DNA from 4 places in the Streptomyces sp. NPDC001787 genome. Region 1 is predicted to be linked to each of the others. Evidence: riboswitches for the same ligand, from Rfam matches in the RefSeq annotation. Region 1 holds a riboswitch; each other region holds the start of a gene.

Region 1 (3,892 bases):
TACATCGAGGAGAGCTTGCCGATCGTCGGCGTCTCCAGGAACAGGTTCAGCGACTGGCTCTGGTCGAGGAACGGCGTACGCGCCGCCGCCATGTCGATCAGTCCGCGCTGCGGGATCTCCCACGCGGTGCGGTACAGCGCCCGCACCTCCTCGGGGATCCAGGCGAAGCCCTGCACGGAGCCGCTCGCCTCGCGCAGCGCCTCGCGGGTCCGGGCGTCCCACACGCCGAGCTGCTTGAGCTCGTCCACCAGATAGGCGTTGACCTGGAGGAACTCACCGCTGAGCGTCTCGCGCTTGAAGAGGTTGGAGACCTGCGGCTCGATGCACTCGTACACCCCGGCGATCGAGGCGATCGTGGCGGTCGGCGCGATGGCCAGGAGCAGCGAGTTGCGCATCCCGGTCCGCGCGACGCGGGCGCGCAGGGCGTCCCAGCGCTCCGGCCAGTTCAGCGCGGTGTCGTAGTGGTCGGGGTGCAGCACCCCGCGTGCCGCCCGGGTCTCGGACCAGGCGGGCAGCGGACCCGACCGCTCGGCGAGGTCGCAGGACGCCTCGTACGCCGCGAGCATGATGCGCTCGGAGATCTTCGTGGACAGGGCCCGGGCCCCGGGGGAGTCGAAGGGCAGCCGCAGCTGGAAGAAGACGTCCTGGAGACCCATGGCGCCCAGGCCCACCGGCCGCCAGCGGGCGTTGGAGCGCCCGGCCTGCTCGGTCGGGTAGAAGTTGATGTCGACGACCCGGTCCAGGAAGGTCACGGCGGTCCGCACGGTGGCGTCCAGCCGCTCCCAGTCGATGGACCCGTCCGCCACGAACGACCCCAGGTTGACCGAGCCCAGATTGCAGACGGCCGTCTCGCCGTCGTCGGTCACTTCGAGGATCTCTGTGCACAGGTTCGACGAGTGGACGACGCGGCCCGGCTCGGCGGTCTGGTTGGCGGTCCGGTTGGAGGCGTCCTTGAACGTCATCCAGCCCTGGCCGGTCTGCGCGAGCGTACGCATCATCCGGCCGTACAGGTCCCGCGCGGGCATCGACTTGCGGGCCAGCCCCGCGGCCTCCGCCGCGCGGTACGCGGCGTCGAACTCGTCGCCCCACAGGTCGACCAGCTCGGGCACATCGGCGGGCGAGAACAGCGACCACTGGCCGTCCGCGTCGACCCGGCGCATGAACTCGTCGGGGATCCAGTGCGCCAGGTTGAGGTTGTGCGTGCGCCGCTGGTCCTCGCCCGTGTTGTCGCGAAGCTCCAGGAACTCCTCGATGTCCGCGTGCCAGGTCTCCAGGTACACGGCGGCTGCGCCCTTGCGGCGGCCACCCTGGTTGACCGCGGCGACCGAGGCGTCGAGCGTCTTCAGGAACGGCACGATTCCGTTGGAGTGGCCGTTGGTGCCCCGGATCAGCGAACCGCGGGCACGGATGCGGGAGTACGAGAGGCCGATGCCGCCCGCGTGCTTGGAGAGCCGCGCCACCTGGTGGTAGCGGTCGTAGATCGAGTCCAGCTCGTCCTTGGGCGAGTCCAGCAGATAGCAGGAGGACATCTGCGGGTGCCGGGTGCCGGAGTTGAAGAGTGTGGGGGAGGAGGGCAGATAGTCCAGCCGGCTCATCAGCCCGTACAGCGCGGCGACCTCGTCCAGCGCGCGCACGCTCTCGTCCTCGGCCAGACCCGAGGCCACGCGCAGCATGAAGTGCTGCGGGGTCTCGATGACCTGCCGGGTGTGCGGGTGGCGCAGCAGATAGCGGCTGTGCAGCGTCCGGAGCCCGAAGTAGCCGAAGCGGTCGTCCGCGCCGTCGGCCAGCGACCGCTCGACCAGGGCGTCGAGCGCCGCCGCGTGGAGTGCCACGAACCGCGCGGTGCGGTCGGCGATCAGGCCCTCGCGGTGCCCCACGGCGACCGAGGCGGAGAACGACACCGCGCCCTGGCCCGCCGCCTCGTCGGCGATGGACCGGGTCAGCAGCCGGGCGGCGAGCCGGGAGTAGGCGGGGTCCTCGGAGATCAGCCCCGCGGCCGCCTCGGTGGCCAGCGAACGCAGCTCCGCCTCGTCCGACCGGGCGTTGCGGCCGCGCAGCGCGGCGGCGGCGACCCGTCCGGGATCGGTGTCGGGCAGATCGACGGTGAGGTCCGTCAGGGTCCGCAGCAGTGCGGTCCCCGGTGCGTCGGTCGTGGGCTCCGTCGGTTCGGCTGCGGCGGCTGAAACCGGATCGGCTGGCGCGATGGTCACGGGGATTTCCCTCGCTCGGCTGGGGGCCGGCGGGGAACGGGGGCAGCCGGGCAGCACGATGCCCGGGGCGGGGCAGCACTGCGTACGGCGTCCACCGGCCCATCCGCGAGGCCCGGACGTCTTGGCGTCCGGTTCGGTCGAGCCGGACGCGCTGTCGACAGGTCGTCGGACTTCGGGTGTGCAAAAGCACACTGAATACACCGTTGCGGGACAGTTCCGGATTCGCACCGGATTCCCCTGCGGCGACAGCGAGCACGAGCATACATGTGGGGGCCGCCCGATGAGGCAGCCCCCACATGTTGTGTCGCGGGGTGCGCCGGGCCCTGTCGGAGCGTCAGCCGGTGGGCGAGCGGTGGCAGGCCGGGGAGCGGCTCCCGGCCCCCTCCCGGGCCCTGACCCGGCCCCCTCCCGGGCCCTCGCTCAGCCCCTCCGGCCCCCGCCGGACACCCTCTCCACCCCGCTCCGGGCCCCCTCCCCGGCTGCTCCCGGCTGCCCGTACGGCGCGATCCTCCCGGCCCCCTCCGGGCCCCGTACGGATGGTCTCCCCGGCCGCGGATTCCCTCAGCCGCTCGCTCCCACGTCGTTGTTCGGGGCCCCGTCGCCGACCGGTGGCAGGTCGCCGCGTTCGACGGGACCCGCGCCGGGTGCCCGGCCCGCCGGGGGCAGGATCTCGTCGAGTTCACGGTCATCCGCGCGGTGCGCGGCCTCGGCGGCCGTGCGCAGGGTGTCGCGGTCGACCTCCCCCCGGGCTCCGCCGACCCGGACGACGACCTCGCCCTCCGCGCGGGCGTACTCATGGCCGTCCGGCGTCGAGCGGTACCAGTTCGCGCCGTCCCGCTCGCAGGCGGCCGGTGTGCCCGATCCCCCGCCGGGCCGCGGGCCCGCCGCGCAGTTCGCCGCCGTCAGTGTGCCGCGCTCCACGGAGAGCTGGATGCGCTTGCCGCCCGCCGCCGTGTAGAAGCTCCCGAAACCGTCGTCGCCGAGGACGCCGACGGACTGCCGGGCCAGGGTGTAGCCGGGGACCTCGGTCACATAGACATGGCCGGTGGTGGTCTGGATGGCCGCGGCCCTGGCCTCCAGCGCGGCCCGGCCGGGCACCGGGGCGGAGGGGGCCGCGCCCCCGGGGCTGTCCGCATCGGGGCCGGGGGCCGGCTCCGTGCCGCAGGCCGCGAGCGTCAGCACCAGCAGCACGGGCCACAGTCCGGGGAGCGGGGAGCGAGGATTCATGCCCGCATCCTCGCGTACGGTGACCGCCGCGCACAGCCGGAGAACGGGTGCGGGCCGCCGCGCCTCCCGGGGGGACGCGACGGCCCGCACCGATGTTCCTGCCGGTCAGTGACCGCCCGGCGCGACCGCCGTGGCCGGCGTGGCCGGCGGCAGCTCCGCCTCGACGCCGGGGTCACCCGCATCGGCCGTGTAGTCGGCCGGCGAGGTCTCGTCGATGCCCGCAGGGGCCTTCACCGCGTTCAGGACGAGGGTCAGGACGATCACGACCACCACGTTCAGCACAAAGGCCGTCAGCCCGATGTAGCCGATCTCGCCGATTCCCGGAATCTCCTTCGAGGAGCCGCCGAAGTGCTTCTGGGTGGGGCTCGCCACGCCGTACGCGGCGAGCGTTCCGTACGCCATGCCGGCCGCCCAGCCCGCCAGCAGCGCCCAGCGGTGGAACCAGCGGGTGAACA
Region 2 (3,892 bases), on a different contig from region 1:
GGTGCCGGCCGCCGGTCCCGTAGGAGAGGCCTTCGGTGCGCAGACTGGTCATGCGGCAACTCCTTCGGGTCGAAGGCCGGTCATGCCGGGGCTCCTTCGGGGCGGCGGCGGAGCATCCAGAGGAAGAACGGGCCGCCGGTCAGGGCGGTGAGGACACCGACCGGGATGTCCTGGGGAGCGGCGACCGTCCGCGCGGCGAGGTCGGCCAGGACCAGGAAGACCGCGCCGCCCAGCGCGGCGACCGGGAGCAGGGCGCGATGGCCGGCGCCGACGGCCATCCGGGCCATGTGCGGCACCATCAGGCCGACGAAGCCGATGGCTCCGCTGTAGGCGACGAGGGCGCCGGTGAGCAGGGAGGCGAGGACGAAGACACCGGCCCGGAAGCGTGCGGTGTCGAGCCCGAGGACGGTGGCGCCCTCCTCGCCGACGAGCAGCAGGTCGAGCGGGCGGGCGAGGGTGAGGAGCAGCGCCGTGCCCGCGACGAGGACGGCCGAGGGGAGCGCGAGCATGTCCCAGCGGGCGGCGCCGAGCCCGCCGAGGGTCCAGTAGAGGACTTCCTGAAGATGGTCGGCGCGGGCCGAGGTGACCAGGATGAGGCTGGTGAGGGCGGAGAGGACGTAGGAGACGGCGACTCCGGCCAGGACGAGCCGGTTGGTGGTGAGGCCGGATCCGCCGCGGGCCAGGGTGTAGACGAGCAGGAGTGAGGCGAGCGCGCCCGCGAAGGCGGCGGCCGGGATCGTGACGGTGGTGGCGAGGCCCGCGCCGACGCCGAGGACGATCACGAGGACCGCTCCGGTGGAGGCTCCGGAGGAGACGCCGAGGAGGAACGGGTCGGCGAGCGGATTGCGCACGAGCGCCTGGAGGACGGTGCCGATCACGGCGAGTCCGGCGCCGACGACGACGCCGAGCAGGATCCGGGGCAGCCGGACGTCGAGGACGATCGTGCGGAACGGGCCCGGTCCGGCCCGCCCGGTCAGGATGTCCAGGACCTGGCCGGGCGGGATGCGGACGGAGCCGAGGGCGAGCGCGGCGAGGACGGCGGCCCCGAGGACGACGGCGAGGGCGCCGAGGACCAGGGTGTAGCGCAGCCGTCGCGGCGCGGCGGGGGTGCGGCAGCTCACGACGCGGTGGCCGCGTCCGTCGCTTCCTCCGTGGGTGAGTCCCCGGGTATCTCCGGGTGCAGCTGGGCGGCGAGCTTGCCGACCGCCGCGGGGGCGCGCACGCCGAGCACCGCGTCGGAGAGCGGGAGGACGGCGAAGCGCTTGTTCCTGATCGCGGGGACGTCGGCGAGTGCCGGGTCCTCCAGGAGCCGCTTCTTCTTCTGGGCGACGGTGGTGGAGCCGTAGTCGTAGATGACGATGACGTCGGGCTTGCGGGCGACGACGTTCTCCCACGAGGCGTCGCCGAAGGGCTTGTCGAGGTCGGCGAAGACGTTGCGGCCGCCGGCCCGGGTGATCAGCTCGTTGCCGATGCCCCTGCCGCCCGCGGTGAACGCGGTCTTGTCGCCGCTGTCGTAGACGAAGACGGAGACCGGCCGGGCGGACTTGAGCCGCTCGGCCGCGGCGGCGTTGGTGGCCTTCGCCTCCTTGATCCACGACTCGGCGCGCGAGGCGACGCCGAAGGTGCGGCCGACCTCGCGGACCTCCTGGTAGAGGGCGTCCATCGCGGTCGGGCTCTTGGCGCAGTACTCGGTGTTGAGCCGGGTGTCGATGCCGGACTTCTTCAGCGCCTCGCGGCTGCGGCCGTCACTCGCGGTGAACGCGGTGGAGTAGCCGCCGTAGACGAAGTCGGGGTCGGCGGCGAGGAGCTTCTCGTACGAGGGGTACTCCTCGGCCAGGACCGGGATGGACTCGTACTGGTCCTCGTACTCCGGCAGGACCCGGTCGTCGAGGTAGGCGGTGCCGACCATGGACTTGGCCAGCCCCAGTTCCAGCATCACTTTGGTGACGTGCTGGTTCATGGTGACGGCGCGCTTGGGCGGTGCCGTGTACGTCGTGGTGACACCGCAGTTCGTGACGGTGTACGGGAAGCCCTTGGCGGACGGTCCGCCGGCCTTGGCCGAGTCCGCGGAGCCGTTGTCGGCGTCCGAGGCGGAGCAGGCGGTGAGGGCGAGCGGGAGCAGCACGGCGGCGGCTATGAGCGCGGGGGTGCGCCGGGACATGGCGGGGCCTCTCCGGGGGATTTCCGCGTCCCCTGGTCGGTGCGAGAAGGCGGCAGGCCAGTTCCTGACTGCCGAGCCCCGGTCCTGGTGGACGGGGTTCGGTCACAGTGGCGGGACCGTGCCGGACTTGCACCGGCTTCCTGGTTCCTGCCGCCTCGTTGGGTCTGGGTGCAGTGTGCCAGACCTGGTCGCGACGCAGGTGAGGCGACCCTCAGTGGACGTCCCCCCGGGCGTCCTTCAGTAGGCGTCGACGATCTTGACGTCCTCCTCGGTGATCTCGCCGTCCACGATGCGGTACGAGCGGAACTGGAAGGGGCCCGCGTCGTCGGTGTCCGCGGTGGAGACGAGGACGTAGTGGGCGCCGGGTTCGTTGGCGTACGTGACGTCGGTGCGGGAGGGGTAGGCCTCGGTCGCCGTGTGCGAGTGGTAGATGATCACGGGCTCCTCGTCGCGGTCGTCCATGTCGCGGTAGAGCTTGAGGAGGTCGGCCGAGTCGAACTCGTAGAACGTGGGCGAGCGGGCGGCGTTGAGCATGGGGATGAAGCGTTCGGCCCGTCCCGTTCCGGCCGGTCCCGCGACGACTCCGCACGCCTCGTCGGGGTGGTCCGCGCGGGAGTGGGCGACGATCCGGTCGTGGAGGTCCTGGGTGATGGTCAGCATGGCGCCCAGGATAGGACCGGCCGCCGCGGGCGGCGGGCCCGCCCGTACCGAGGAGTGGTACGGCGGGCCCGCATGCCGGACGCTCCGGCGTGGGTGACCGTGGGTGTCAGCGCTTGATGAACGCCGTGTTCCCGGGGTTGCGGGCCTTGAGCACCAGATATGAGACACCGAGGATCAGGGCCCAGACCGGTGCGCAGTACAGCGAGACCCTGGCGTCCTTGTCGATGGCCATCATCACGATGACCATCGCGATGAAGCCGAGCGCGAAGACGCTGGTGTACGGGGCTCCGGGGGCCCGGAAGGCGGACTGCGGGAGCACCCCCCGGTCGGCCAGCGCGCGGAAGCGGAGCTGGCTGAGCAGGATCATGATCCAGGCCCACATGCCGGAGATGGTCGCGAAGGAGACGACGTAGTTGAACGCCTCGCCCGGCCACTGGTAGTTGATCCAGACGCCGACGAGCATCAGCGCGGCCGAGAACGTGGTGCCGGCGAACGGCAGGCCGTTCCTCGTCAGCCGGGTGAAGGCCCTCGGGCCCTGCCCGTTGAGCGCCAGGTCACGCAGCATGCGGCCGGTGGAGTACATCCCGGAGTTGCAGGAGGAGAGCGCCGCGGTCAGGACGACGAAGTTGACGATCGCGGCCCCCACACCGAGGCCCATCTCCTCGAAGGTCTTCACGAACGGCGAGACATCGGGCTTGAACGTGCTCCACGGCACCACCGAGAGGATCATGATCAGCGCGCCGACGTAGAAGACGGCGATGCGCCACGGCACGGTGTTGATGGCCTTGGGCAGGACGGTCGTGGGGTCCTTGGACTCGCCCGCGGTGACGCCGACGAGTTCGACGGCGAGGAAGGCGAACATCACGATCTGAAGGGTCATCAGCGTGCCGGTGATGCCCGAGGGGAAGAATCCGCCGTCGTTCCAGAGATTGGCGACGGTCGCGGTGCCGGCGGCGTCGGAGAAACCGATCGTGAGAACTCCGGCGCAGATAAGGATCATGCCGACGATCGCGGTGACCTTGACCATCGAGAACCAGAACTCCAGCTCGCCGAAGAGCTTCACGGAGATGA
Region 3 (3,892 bases), on a different contig from region 1:
GAGGTTCTCCAGGGAGGCACGGGTCTCGGGCCAGCCGCGGGTCTTCAGGCCGCAGTCGGGGTTGACCCACAGCCGGCCGGCCGGGATGGCCTCAAGTCCTGTACGGAGGAGGGCCGCGGCCTCCTCCGTGCTCGGGACGCGCGGGGAGTGGATGTCGTAGACGCCGGGTCCGGCTTCACGGGGGTAGCCGTGCGCGGCCAGTTCGCGGGCGACCTGCATGTGGGAGCGGGCCGCTTCCAGGCTGATGACATCGGCGTCGAGGTCGTCGATGGCCTCGACGATGTCACCGAACTCGGCGTAGCACATGTGGGTGTGGATCTGGGTGTCCGGACGTACACCGCTCGTGGTGAGGCGGAACGCCTCGGTGGCCCAGGCCAGGTAGGCGTCACGGTCGGCGGCGCGCAGCGGCAGTGTCTCGCGCAGGGCGGGCTCATCGACCTGGATCACCGAGGTGCCCGCGGCCTCCAGGTCGCCGACCTCGTCGCGCAGGGCGAGGGCGACCTGCCGGGCGGTCTCGCCGAGCGGCTGGTCGTCGCGGACGAAGGACCAGGCGAGCATGGTGACCGGGCCGGTGAGCATGCCCTTGACGGGACGGGCGGTCAGCGACTGGGCGTACGCCGTCCACCGGACCGTCATCGGCTCCGGCCTGGAGATGTCGCCCGCGAGCACCGGCGGCCGGACGTAGCGGGTGCCGTACGACTGGACCCAGCCGTGCTGGGTCGCGAGGTAGCCGGTGAGCCGTTCGGCGAAGTACTGCACCATGTCGTTGCGTTCGGGCTCGCCGTGCACCAGGACGTCGAGCCCCGCCTTCTCCTGGAAGGAGAGGACTTCCCGGATCTCGTCCCTGATCCGTTCCTCGTACCCGGCGGTGTCGATCCGCCCGGCCCGCAGGTCGGCGCGAGCGGCGCGCAGCTCATTCGTCTGGGGGAACGAGCCGATGGTCGTCGTCGGCAGCGGCGGGAGCCCGAGGTGCGCGCGCTGGGCGGCGGTCCGCTCCTGGTAGGGCTGCGAGCGCCGTCCGTCCGCGGCGGTGATGGCGGCGGTGCGGGCCCGCACCGCGGGGTCCCTGGTCAGTGCCGATCCGGCGCGGGAGGCGAGGTCGGCGCGGTTCGCCGCGAGTGCGGCGGCGATGGTGTCGGTGCCCCGGGCGAGCCCACGCGCCAGGACGGCGATCTCCCGCGTCTTCTGCCGGGCGAAGGCGAGCCAACGGGCGATCTGCGGGTCGATGTCGCGCTCGGCGGTGGCGTCCAGCGGTACGTGCAGGAGGGAGCAGGAGGCGGAGACGTCCACCCGGCCGGCGAGGCCGAGGAGGGTGCCGAGGGTCGCGAGGGACTTCTCGTAGTCGTTGATCCAGATGTTGCGTCCGTCGACGACGCCCGCGACCAGGCGCTTGCCGGGCAGTCCGCCGGCCGCCGCGAGGTCTTCGAGGTTGGCGCCGCCCGATTCGGTGAAGTCGAGGGCCAGTCCTTCCACCGGCGCCTTGGCCAGCACGCCCAGTGCCTCACCGAGCCGCCCGAAGTACGAGGCGACCAGCAGCTTCGGCCGGTCGGTGGCGGCACCGAGTTCGCGGTAGGCACGGGTGGCGGCGTTCAGCTCGGCGGGGGTGCGGTCCTGGACGAGAGCGGGTTCGTCGACCTGGACCCACTCGGCGCCGGCCGCCCGCAGATCGGCGAGCACCTCGGCGTACACCGGCAGCAGCCGGTCCAGCAGGGTCAGGGGCTCGAAGTCCCCGGACACGCCCGGCGCGGGCTTGGCGAGCAGCAGGTAGGTGACGGGGCCGACGAGGACCGGGCGGGCGGTGTGTCCGAGCGCGAGGGCTTCCTTCAGCTCGGCGACCTGCTTGGCGGAGTGCGCCGTGAACACCGTGTCCGGGCCCAGCTCGGGGACCAGATAGTGGTAGTTGGTGTCGAACCACTTGGTCATTTCCAGCGGTGCGATGTCCTGGGTGCCGCGGGCCATCGCGAAATAGCCGTCCAGCGCGTCCTCCTCGGCGACCGCGCGGTGCCGTTCGGGGACCGCTCCGACCATGACGCTGGTGTCCAGCACATGGTCGTAGTACGAGAAGTCGCCGGACGGCACTTCGTGGATGCCGGCGTCGGCCAGCTGCTGCCAGTTCGACCGGCGCAGATCCACCGCGGTCTCCCGGAGGGCGTCCGCGCTCACGCGGCCCTTCCAGTACCCCTCGACGGCCTTCTTCAGTTCACGGTTCTGTCCCTGGCGGGGGTAGCCGTACACGGTGGCCCGTGCTGCCGCGGCTGCGGGCTTCGCTGTCACAGAACTCTCCTTCGCGAGATGTGTCCTGGATCCCGGTGACGGGACGCGGACGCGAAGGGACGACCGACCGGGCGGACCACGTCGGGGAGTTCTCCCGCACGTGCCGCTCGATATGTACGCCGACCCGCCCACGAGGTCACCGGGATCTCCGCACGCGATCGGTCGCGTACGGGCAACGGGCAGGTCTTCGGACTCGCGGGCACATCTGCCGGGGCAGATCCCTACTGGCCGTCGCTTCCCGGATCCGGCCGGATCCAGTGCGTATGACGGCGTTCGTTCCCACTCACCGCTGCGGGGCAGTCCCGGATTCCCACCGGGTTCCCTCTTACGACGCGTCCCGCCTGGCGGACGGGGGCGAACCAGCTGCGTCCGCCACCCTAAGCGACGGGCGGCGCCCGCACACCCCCGCCCGGATACCGGGACACGTGACGGGCGGGGGTGTGCGGGGAGATGACGGGCACGGTGGAGCGGGAGCGGACACCGGGCCCCGTCGGGACAGCCTTCGGTGCTCGCCCGTCGCTATCCGGTCACCGCGTCGAAGGAGAGCCAGGTACCCATGGGGGCCTGCTGGCCCGCCCCGGGAACGGACCAGTCGCAGACCCCGTACGGGAAGATCCCCGTCAGCTCCTTGAGCTGGGCGTCGGTCACCGGCACCTGGTAGTCGGTGCGGACCACGGGACGCTTGCGGCACTTGACGATGTCGTTGGCCACATCGGCTCCGGCGACCATCCGCGGCGAGGTCCACACCGGGTAGAGGGTGTTGCACTCGGTGTTGCCGATGCCCTCCACCTGGGGTTCCGAGATCTTCTTCGCCCCGATGCCACGGGTCCAGCAGGCGTCCGTGAGTCCCTGCGGCCGGTTGCGGGCGATCCTCTCGATGGGGGCGTCGGTGCCGGGGTCCCCCTTGATGGCGGTGAGCCACTGGTCCATGTCGGCCACCATCCCGGCGAGGGTGAACCCGTGTCCGCTGGAGCGGGTGAGCATGACCTGGTTGGCGTGGGTGCCGTTGGCCTTGTCCAGGCGCGCCCGGGTGGAGAAGGAATGGAAGCGCATGTGCATGTCGCCGGTCGCGGCGTCGTCCGTGTAGTCGCGGTAGTCGATGATCGGGATGTCGGCCAGGCCGGCACCGCCGTTCAGCATGCGGCCGGTGCGGTAGGCGAGCCGAACCGCCTTGAGATCGGCGGCGGTGCGCTGCGCGGTGGGCTTGGCGTCGTCGTCGAGGCCGCCGATGCGCCGGTTGAGGTCGATGAACCGGTCCATGTCGATGGTCCCGTTGTTCAGGGCCTGAAGTCCGTACTGGATACCGGTGTTGTCGAGCGGCCTGCGCGCCTTCCCGGTCTCCGGTACCTCGCCGTAGACGTTCACGGCGTGGCTGTACACATCACAGCGGGCACCGTCCGGGTTGGTGAGGGGGTGGTAGCGCTGCGCCACGGGCAGCTGGGCCGGGCAGTACACCGTGGGGTCGATCCGGCCGGCGGCCCGCGCCAGGCTGCCGATGCTCTCCCACATGCCGAACCCGGAGACCGCCCTCTGCTGCTCCTTGGTGAACGCGTCCGGCGCGACATTCTTGAAGTAGTGGTTCAGGAGCTGGGCGTCGCTGAGCGTCTGGATCGTCCCG
Region 4 (3,892 bases), on a different contig from region 1:
CCTGTTCGGCGGCCTCATCGGCGCCGCGGTCATGTCGGCGGGCTGGTCCTCGATCAATGGCGGCACCGTCGTCACCAAGGTGCTGCTGCCCGCGATCGCCGCGCCGGTCGTCGCCGGTCTCGCCGCGCTGCTGGCCACGAAGCTGACGTACCGCATCGGGCGCAAGGTCACCGATGAGGGACAGCTGAAGTCGACCGCCAAGGGCTACCGGGCCGGGCAGATCGCCTCGGCCGGTCTCGTCTCGCTCGCCCACGGCACCAACGACGCGCAGAAGACGATGGGCATCATCACCCTGGCCCTGGTCACCGGCGGCGTCCTCGCCCCCGGCTCCAACCCGCCGGTCTGGGTCATCGTCTCCGCCGGTGTGGCCATCGCCCTGGGCACGTACCTCGGCGGCTGGCGCATCATCCGCACCATGGGCAGCGGCCTGACCGACCTCAAGCCGCCGCAGGGCTTCGCCGCCCAGACCAGTGCGGCCACGGTCATCCTGGCCTCCTCCCACCTCGGCTTCTCGCTCTCCACCACCCAGTCCTGCTCCGGCGCCGTGATGGGCGCGGGCCTCGGCCGTCAGGGAGGCGTGGTCCGCTGGTCCACGGCGACCCGGATGTTCGTCGCCTGGGGTCTGACCCTGCCGGCCGCGGGCCTGGTCGGCGCGGGCGCGGAGTTCCTGACCAAGCAGGGCGGCTGGGGCGTCGGCGTCGTCGCGGTCCTGCTCGTCGCGGGCTCCGGCGCCATCTGGCTGCTGTCGCGCCGCAAGCCGGTCGACCACACCAACGTCACCGGCGGCGGCCCGGAGGACGAGCCCGCGGGCGTCGTCACCACGGCCATCGCCGCCGTCACCCCGCCGCCCGTCGGCACCACGGGTCCCGACCTCACGTCCACCATCCCGGCTCCGGCCGGTACGCCCGCCGATCCGGCGCGGCCCGCCACGGTGTAAGGACAGATCCGCATGAACATCGACTGGGCAGCTCTCGCCTCCGTCTTCGGCGTCAGCCTCGTGGTCACCGTGGCGCTGGTCGGCCTCTTCACCCTCGGCATCGTCGGCCTCTCCAAGCAGTCCCCGACGGCGCGGAACGGCGCCTCCGGCGGCTCGTTCACCCCGGCCCGCGCCGGCGCGTACCTCTGCTTCGCGCTGTGCGCGGCGGCGGTCACGTACGGGATCTATCTGATCGTCGCCTGACCGGAACACCGCACCTCCACCTGGCCGGACACACCCTGTGTGTCCGGCCAGTGTGCGTCTGCGCACACTGCGGCTCCGCAGGTCAACGGCAAGTTGACGGGCGTTCTCACAGCGTGGTGGACTGCCGGAGCCGTTTACGGCGACAGCAGAGGAAGCCGGTGCGAATCCGGCGCGGTCCCGCCACTGTCACCGGGGAGCAGTCCCCCATCGGAAGTCACGGTCCGCCCACGCGGACTGGAAGGCCGGGGGAACCGCGGATCCGGAAGCCAGGAGACTCTCGTCGCCGGTCACGTCGAACCAGGGCGCGGACCCTGAGTGAGGACATACGCCATGCCTGGCTGCCGTGCGCCGGAACCTGTGTCACCCCTTGCGGAAATCTCCCGTACCCCGGCCGGCTGAGCCATGCGTGCCGACCGCATCTTCGCGTACGGCGCCACGGCCGGCCTGATCGCCGACTCCCTGCTCGGTGACCCCCGCCGGGGACATCCCGTGGCCGGGTTCGGCCGGGCCGCGGCGGAGGCCGAACGCCTGCTCTGGCGCGACCACCGCGGGTGGGGCGCCCTGCACACCCTGGTCTGCGCCGGCGGCGCCGCGGGGGCCGCCGCGCTGGCCGCCCGCGCCGTACGGGACCGCCCCGCCATGGCCGTCGCGCTGACCGCCGTCACCACCTGGTCCGTGATCGGCGGTACGTCGCTGGGCCGTGAGGCGCGCGCCGTCGCCGGCGCGCTCGCCGCCGGGGACCTCGACGTGGCCCGGGAGCGGCTGCCCCATCTGTGCGGCCGCGACCCCCACTCGCTGGACGGGCAGCAGATCGCCCGCGCCGTGGTCGAGTCCGTCGCCGAGAACACCTCGGACGCCGTCGTCGGCGCCCTCGTCTGGGGCGCCCTGGGCGGGGTCCCCGGGCTCGTCGGCTTCCGGGCCGTCAACACGCTGGACGCCATGGTCGGCCACAAGTCGCCCCGCTACCGGCGCTACGGCTGGGCCTCGGCCCGCCTGGACGACCTGGCGGGCGGACCGGGAGCCCGGCTGACGGCCGCGCTGGCCGTGGTGGCCGGAGGACGGCCCCGTGCGGCCGTACGGGCCTGGCGGGCCGACGCGGGCAGCCATCCGAGCCCCAACGCGGGGCCGGTGGAGGCCGCGTTCGCGGGGGCGCTCGGCGTACGGCTCGGCGGGACCCTGGCGTACGCCGGGCGGGTCGAGCACCGGCCCGTGCTCAACGGAGCGGACGGCCGGGCCGTGGAGAGCGCCGACATCGAACGGGCGGTACGGCTGTCGCGCCGGGTGAGCGCGCTGGCCCTGGGCGTATGCGTGGCGGGCCGGCTGCTCGCGGGACGGAGAGCGAAATGAGCGGCGGACTCCTGGTCGCCGGGACCACCTCGGACGCGGGCAAGAGCGTCGTCACGGCGGGGATCTGCCGGTGGCTCGTGCGCCGGGGCGTGAAGGTCGCGCCGTTCAAGGCGCAGAACATGTCGCTCAACTCGTTCGTGACCCGCGAGGGCGCGGAGATCGGGCGTGCCCAGGCGATGCAGGCCCAGGCCGCCCGGGTCGAGCCGTCCGCGCTGATGAACCCGGTGCTGCTCAAGCCCGGCGGCGACCGCTCCAGCCAGGTCGTCCTGATGGGGAAGCCGGTCGGCGAGATGAGCGCCCGCGGCTACCACGGGGGGCGCCAGGAAGCGCTCCTCGGGACGGTCGTGGACTGCCTGGAGCGGCTTCGGGGCACGTATGACGCCGTGATCTGCGAGGGCGCGGGCAGTCCTGCCGAGATCAATCTGCGGCGCACCGACATCGTGAACATGGGCATAGCCCGCGCCGCGCGGTTTCCCGTGCTGGTCGTCGGCGACATCGACCGCGGCGGCGTCTTCGCCTCGTTCTTCGGTACGACGGCGCTGCTGAGCGCCGAGGACCAGTCGCTGGTCGCCGGCTATCTCGTCAACAAGTTCCGGGGCGATGTCTCGCTGCTGGAGCCGGGCCTGGACATGCTGTACGGGCTGACGGGGCGGCGGACCTACGGGGTGCTCCCGTTCGCGCACGGGCTGGGCATCGACGAGGAGGACGGCCTGCGCGTCTCGATGCGCGGAGCCGTACGGGAGTCGGTCGTCGCGCCGCCGCACGGCGAGGACGTGCTGCGGGTGGCGGTGTGCGCCGTACCGCTGATGTCGAACTTCACCGATGTGGACGCGCTGGCCGCCGAGCCGGGTGTGGTGGTGCGGTTCGTGGACCGGGCGGAGGAGCTGGCCGACGCGGACCTGGTGATCGTGCCCGGCACGCGCGGCACCGTGCGGGCGCTGGCCTGGCTGCGCGAGCGGGGTCTCGCCGACGCGCTGGTGCGGCGGGCGGCCGAGGGACGGCCGGTGCTCGGCATCTGCGGCGGGTTCCAGGTGCTCGGGGAGCGGATCGAGGACGAGGTGGAGTCGCGGGCCGGGGTGGTCGACGGGCTGGGGCTGCTGCCGGTACGCATCCGGTTCGAGCGGGCCAAGACGCTCGCCCGGCCGTCCGGTACGGCGCTCGGCGAGCCGGTGGAGGGGTACGAGATCCACCACGGGGTCGCCGATGTGCGCGGCGGTGAGCCGTTCCTGGACGGCTGCCGGGTGGGTGCCGTGTGGGGGACGCACTGGCACGGGTCGCTGGAGAGCGACGCGTTCCGGCGGCGGTTCCTCGCGGAGGTCGCGCGGGCGGCGGGCCGGCGGTTCGTCGCCGCGCCGGACACGAGTT

The links. Region 1 has a riboswitch for cobalamin ahead of ABT170_RS25405 (ribonucleoside-diphosphate reductase subunit alpha). Riboswitches for the same ligand answer to the same signal wherever they lie in the genome.
Region 2: linked by a shared signal. The riboswitch ahead of ABT170_RS19645 (ABC transporter substrate-binding protein) and the one ahead of ABT170_RS25405 (ribonucleoside-diphosphate reductase subunit alpha) in region 1 are both predicted to bind cobalamin.
Region 3: linked by a shared signal. The riboswitch ahead of metE (5-methyltetrahydropteroyltriglutamate--homocysteine S-methyltransferase) and the one ahead of ABT170_RS25405 (ribonucleoside-diphosphate reductase subunit alpha) in region 1 are both predicted to bind cobalamin.
Region 4: linked by a shared signal. The riboswitch ahead of ABT170_RS10065 (cobalamin biosynthesis protein) and the one ahead of ABT170_RS25405 (ribonucleoside-diphosphate reductase subunit alpha) in region 1 are both predicted to bind cobalamin.

The regions. Positions count from the first base shown of each region.
Region 1 is NZ_JBEOZE010000020.1:64,679-68,570, reverse strand. Features, by position in the region: gene ABT170_RS25405 (ribonucleoside-diphosphate reductase subunit alpha) at 1-2,210, opposite strand, end outside; cobalamin riboswitch at 2,350-2,472, opposite strand; gene ABT170_RS25400 (hypothetical protein) at 2,772-3,437, opposite strand; gene mctP (monocarboxylate uptake permease MctP) at 3,543-3,892, opposite strand, start outside.
Region 2 is NZ_JBEOZE010000013.1:143,897-147,788, reverse strand. Features, by position in the region: gene ABT170_RS19655 (ABC transporter ATP-binding protein) at 1-52, opposite strand, end outside; gene ABT170_RS19650 (FecCD family ABC transporter permease) at 81-1,121, opposite strand; gene ABT170_RS19645 (ABC transporter substrate-binding protein) at 1,118-2,161, opposite strand; cobalamin riboswitch at 2,200-2,364, opposite strand; gene ABT170_RS19640 (M67 family metallopeptidase) at 2,399-2,821, opposite strand; gene ABT170_RS19635 (amino acid permease) at 2,928-3,892, opposite strand, start outside.
Region 3 is NZ_JBEOZE010000019.1:45,733-49,624, forward strand. Features, by position in the region: gene metE (5-methyltetrahydropteroyltriglutamate--homocysteine S-methyltransferase) at 1-2,274, opposite strand, end outside; cobalamin riboswitch at 2,436-2,634, opposite strand; gene ABT170_RS24500 (DUF6351 family protein) at 2,794-3,892, opposite strand, start outside.
Region 4 is NZ_JBEOZE010000005.1:325,130-329,021, reverse strand. Features, by position in the region: gene ABT170_RS10075 (inorganic phosphate transporter) at 1-937, shown strand, start outside; gene ABT170_RS10070 (hypothetical protein) at 950-1,180, shown strand; cobalamin riboswitch at 1,289-1,478, shown strand; gene ABT170_RS10065 (cobalamin biosynthesis protein) at 1,583-2,527, shown strand; gene ABT170_RS10060 (cobyric acid synthase) at 2,524-3,892, shown strand, end outside.